2 regions of the Vibrio vulnificus NBRC 15645 genome follow, and region 2 is predicted to be linked to the other one. Evidence: predicted binding sites of a transcription regulator. Region 2 holds the regulator's gene; the other holds the start of a gene.
The links. Region 2 encodes PurR, which represses purine synthesis genes. Its sites were predicted from a motif close to TNANGNAAACGTTTNCNTNA; they were not measured.

Region 1 (2,402 bases), 110 kb from region 2:
TTTTGACGCATTGGGTCGTAATGGTTGCCTTCAAGGAAGCGGCGGCGAGCCTGCATCATCTCTTTGTTGTCACCGGGATCTTTCGAACGTTTGTGATGAGCAGGCATCAAGTTAACGTAACCTTCTTTGGCTAGGTCAAATTGATGATTGTTGGAACATTTGAACGTGCGCTCTGCTTGCTCTAATGCAAGGTGACATAAGGGGCATTGATACGCCATGAAGACCTCAAAAGGGGCGATGAAACAGGCGGCAAAGTCTAACAGGAACCGCCTGTTTTAACCAGTTTGAGTCTCGGCAGGTCATGATATTCCCCACCGAAGAGGACTTATTTGGTGTGGTATTGCTCGCAAGCAAGCATGGTGTTTTCGATGAGGCTGGCCACCGTCATTGGGCCAACACCTCCGGGTACTGGAGTAATGAAGCTGGCGCGTTCACGAGCCTTATTATACTCCACATCACCAATCAGCTTACCCGATTCAAGGCGGTTGATGCCGACATCGACCACGATCGCGCCTTCTTTAACCCATTCACCAGGAATAAAATTCGGCTTACCGACCGCAACCACCAGCACATCAGCTTGGCGAACATGACCTTCAAGATCTTTAGTGAAGCGGTGACAGGTGGTTGTGGTACAACCCGCCAGCAGAAGTTCGAGTGTCATTGGGCGGCCAACAATGTTTGATGCACCCACGATCACCGCATGCTTACCACGCAGTGCGATGTTGTAACGCTCAAGCAGCGTAATAATGCCTTTTGGTGTACACGAACGCAGTTTAGGGATGCGTTGCGCTAAGCGGCCAACGTTGTACGGGTGGAAACCATCCACATCTTTCTCTGGATGAATGCTTTCTAGAACGTGCGTGCTGTCGATCCCCGCTGGAAGAGGAAGTTGAACCAGAATACCGTCGATTTCAGCATCATTATTGAGCTCATCGATCAGCGCCAGGAGTTCTTCTTCTGAAGTAGAAGCGGGAAGATCAAACGATTTAGAGACAAAGCCCACTTCCTCACACGCGCGACGCTTGCTGCCAACGTAAACTTGAGACGCTGGATCTTCGCCAACCAACACAACGGCTAAGCCAGGCGCACGTAATCCCGCAGCTACACGAGCTTTTACGCGAGCAGCGACTTCGGATCGAACAGTTTGGGAAATGAGAGTTCCATCGATATTTTGAGCAGTCATGACTTTCCTTAAGAATACGAATGGCAAAAACTTGGCGCGTATTGTCGCAAATGATCAAATAAATATCTATACGCAAACGTTTGCTTTGGGTCGTTTTTAAGCATATTTAATGTGGACGCCCTTTTTTTAGCCATTTGATTCAGTTTGTTAAGAAAACCCGTTGATTTACCGAAATGAACTCGTATAATCCTGTCCCTGTAGCGCGCCCTTAGCTCAGCTGGATAGAGCACGTCCCTTCTAAGGATGTGGTCGTAGGTTCGAATCCTACAGGGCGTGCCATTTATTTCGGGGCGTAGCAGGTTAGTACTTGCTACGCCCTTTTTCGTTTCTGCTATTTTTAGTCAAGTAACTAGTCAAGTAAGCGTGAAGCTTAATGTAATCATCTGTAATGAATACATAAGTTCGCATTCTTCTCGCGGCTACGTATTTGAGACTAAAAATGCAAATCAGCCCCATTGTGAGGCTGATTGATCTATTTAATTAGAGTTTTTCCTATAAAACACAACCATCTCACTGATTGAATTAAATTGGCTACCAACCTCTTTCCAAACACACTCTTCACAAAGAAGCCCTCGTCCATATCTTGCTGTTTTCTCACCACAGCATAGGCAGATAGGATCATTGGTCTTTATACTGTTTTCTGCAACCTCTGTATCTTCACATGGTTGTTCTATGGTTGACTGAGGCCAACGAAGCATTTCGACAAGTTCTTCCCAGTGCTTTAAAAGGTAGCTAAAAACACCTTCAGAGTTAAGAAGCCTGATAGGACTTTTAGTTGGGTAAAGATCGTTAGCTAACTTATGCGTATTTACTCTCAGGATAATGTCGATATCGTGAGGTACTGCTTCTGGTAATAAATGGGGACTGCTCTCGAAAGGGATATCCATTACTACCGATATGTTAGAGGTTAAGTCTTTAGTGAATGCATCAACTTGAACTCCAAATTTGGTACATTCAACCTCCCATTGCACATCATTAAAATCCCACTCATCTAAATCAAAGTTAACTAGAGTTGGGAGCTGTTGCCTTATAATCAGAGCCAATGCAGTAACGGGGGAGAATTCACACTCAGAACTTGTTGTATTTTTATCGGTACGGTGTGCAAAGTGCCATTGGTTGATATTTCCCAACCTCGCAGTAACTGGGGTTCCACATGATAAACAATGACAGTTGCAATCATCGCCACGCTCCACTTGCTCAATCCCCACTATTCGGTTTG
Region 2 (2,402 bases):
GCTGGTCTTTCACCACAAGTGCGAACATGGTCTCATCTGCAAAAAGGCCGAATCCGCCAAACATTGAGCGAGATTTTATCGCACCAAGTTGCTCAAAAAGCTTCATTGAATCTTTGAGTATCGGTTTATCCATGATGTGTTATCTCGGTGTAATTACTATTACGCCACCAAATCAGGTCCGAGAGATTAGCAAACCAATGCAAATACAATGTCATTAATGGGTAAACTTGTTGTTATGCATTTTTGCCATCGGTAACCCCGCTACCTACCAAAAAACGTCTGGTTTAGGCCGGAGGCTTTGCGTCCCACTTTTTCAAATGGTTTGCCCTGTGCGTGACACTAGAAGGATACGATTTCTATTGGAGTAACATCACATTTTCAAATAAAAAATGTGACATTGGTTCAAATAATAGTTGCAGTTAAGTGAATGAATACTCGATTTTAAGAACTTAACAGAATTTGACTTAACAAATCACTTACTAAGAATGAAAAAAAAGCATCCAGATTTGGATGCTTTAGAATATTAGTCTTAACTAATTGATTTTTTTAACGGTATCACGAACCACTAACTCGGGATGCATTTCAAACACGCGTTTGTCATGCTCTTTGTCCTTAATACGTTCGAGAAGGATCTCAAATGCATTTTTACCAACACGGCGTTTTGGCTGGTGGATGGTTGTTAGCGGTGGTGAGAAGTATTCCGCCAACTCAATATTATCGTAGCCGATCACAGAGATGTCTTCAGGAATGCGAAGGCCTAACTGTTGAAGGCGGCTCATCAAACCCAGTGCCATGGTGTCGTTGAAGCAGAAGACCGCCGTTGGGCGATCTTGCCACGACGCGATCTTGTCAGCAGCCATCACAGCCGTATCACATTCAAAGTTTCCTTCAAGGATCCACTCGTTGTTAACGGTAATATTGGCTTCCTTCATCGCGCGTTTAAAGCCTTGGATGCGCTCTTGGCACGCGGCTTTTTCAAAGTGACCACTTAAACACGCAATTTTTGTATGACCATTTTCAATCAAGTACTTAGTGGCCAAGTAGCCACCTTCCTCTGAGTTATCGATAATTTTATCGGCTTGTGAGCTGATTGGACCCCAGTCCATAATCACTTTAGGAATATCTGCATGCTTATCAAGCATTTCGCGTAGTTCTTCAGTGAGGTCTGAACACATCACCAAAATGCCATCTACGCGTTTTTCCGCAAGCATACGAATGTAATCACGTTGCTTCTCGTAGATACCGCCGGTATTACAAAGAATTAGCGTATAACCTTGGCGGTAACAGTAGCTTTCTACGCCATCAATCACTTCAGAAAAGAACAAATTGGTAGATTGAGTGACCAGCATACCAATAGTACGAGTTGTGTTGCACTTTAGGCTACGCGCTACTGCGCTAGGCGCGTAGTTGAGCTCGTCAACCGCTTTCATGACTTTTTCTTGAGTGGCTTCTGCAACAAAACGCGTTTTGTTGATTACGTGCGACACTGTGGTCGTGGATACTCCAGCGAGACGCGCGACATCTTTAATTGTGGCCATAGGTATTGTCCTGTCTAAGGTTGCATTTTGAATCTACGATTCTTTGTTGCAACACAGTTTGCTACCTTTCTCCGAATTCGCTTTGTAAGGAAGACACACTAGAAAAGCAGCAGCTTAGCTTTAAATAAACACAAAAACCGCTGTATTTCAGCGGTTTGCATTAAAATCATATTTTATCGATTGCGGTCTCAATTCTAGACCGAGACGGCAAGAGTGGCAACCTACTCAAACAGCGAATTGTGTATCCGTGTTCACACTTTAGTGGTTAAAGTGTAACCGAGTGTTTGCTCTATTGATAAGGGCGTAATTATTATCCAACTAAATAGTCGCTGTCCAGCATACAAAACGCAACAAGTAGTTTTATTGCGCTGTTATAGAAGCCAAACTCATCATATTGTGCTGCTCGTTGAGAGAAGGTAGGTAACCAAGAGAGCAACATTTCTTGAATAAATGTGTTTTGCTCGATGAAAGCATCTTCCATGTGGCGATCTTGTTCAAACTCATTTGAGCGAATGATGAGGTTGCCAAGAAAGTCGAGCATGATCGCTAAGTGATCGGCCGGTTCATTCAGTTGTTGATTGACCTGCACACCATGTTTTTTTAGCCAAGCATCCATTTTTTGTGCCGGCTCGCCATTGAGTAGGCCATCTTTTGTAAGGTAAATTGATGCGTATGGAAGTGCGCCATGTTTTGCGGTTTTCAAAAATAGGTCACAAAAATCTGCCGCTAATTCCAATTGCGCATCTTGACGGTCAACAAGACGATTGAGTGCGTCGACAAAGGCGTTAACGGATGGTCGCAGAGCATCGTTTTCAGCCAATCCCGTTAAAAACGCTCTAATTTCCATGCTTTGATATTTATCGA

Region 1: a site for PurR is predicted at 1,252-1,271, ahead of folD (bifunctional methylenetetrahydrofolate dehydrogenase/methenyltetrahydrofolate cyclohydrolase FolD). Genes of this name have one in related genera too.

The regions. Positions count from the first base shown of each region.
Region 1 is NZ_CP012881.1:2,499,869-2,502,270, forward strand. It holds gene rlmA (23S rRNA (guanine(745)-N(1))-methyltransferase) at 1-218, opposite strand, end outside; gene folD (bifunctional methylenetetrahydrofolate dehydrogenase/methenyltetrahydrofolate cyclohydrolase FolD) at 326-1,183, opposite strand; tRNA gene AOT11_RS11665 (tRNA-Arg) at 1,386-1,462, shown strand; gene AOT11_RS11670 (competence protein CoiA family protein) at 1,660-2,402, opposite strand, start outside.
Region 2 is NZ_CP012881.1:2,613,334-2,615,735, forward strand. It holds gene AOT11_RS12115 (TfoX/Sxy family DNA transformation protein) at 1-133, opposite strand, end outside; cyclic di-GMP riboswitch class I at 249-337, opposite strand; gene purR (HTH-type transcriptional repressor PurR) at 534-1,538, opposite strand; gene torD (molecular chaperone TorD) at 1,849-2,402, opposite strand, start outside.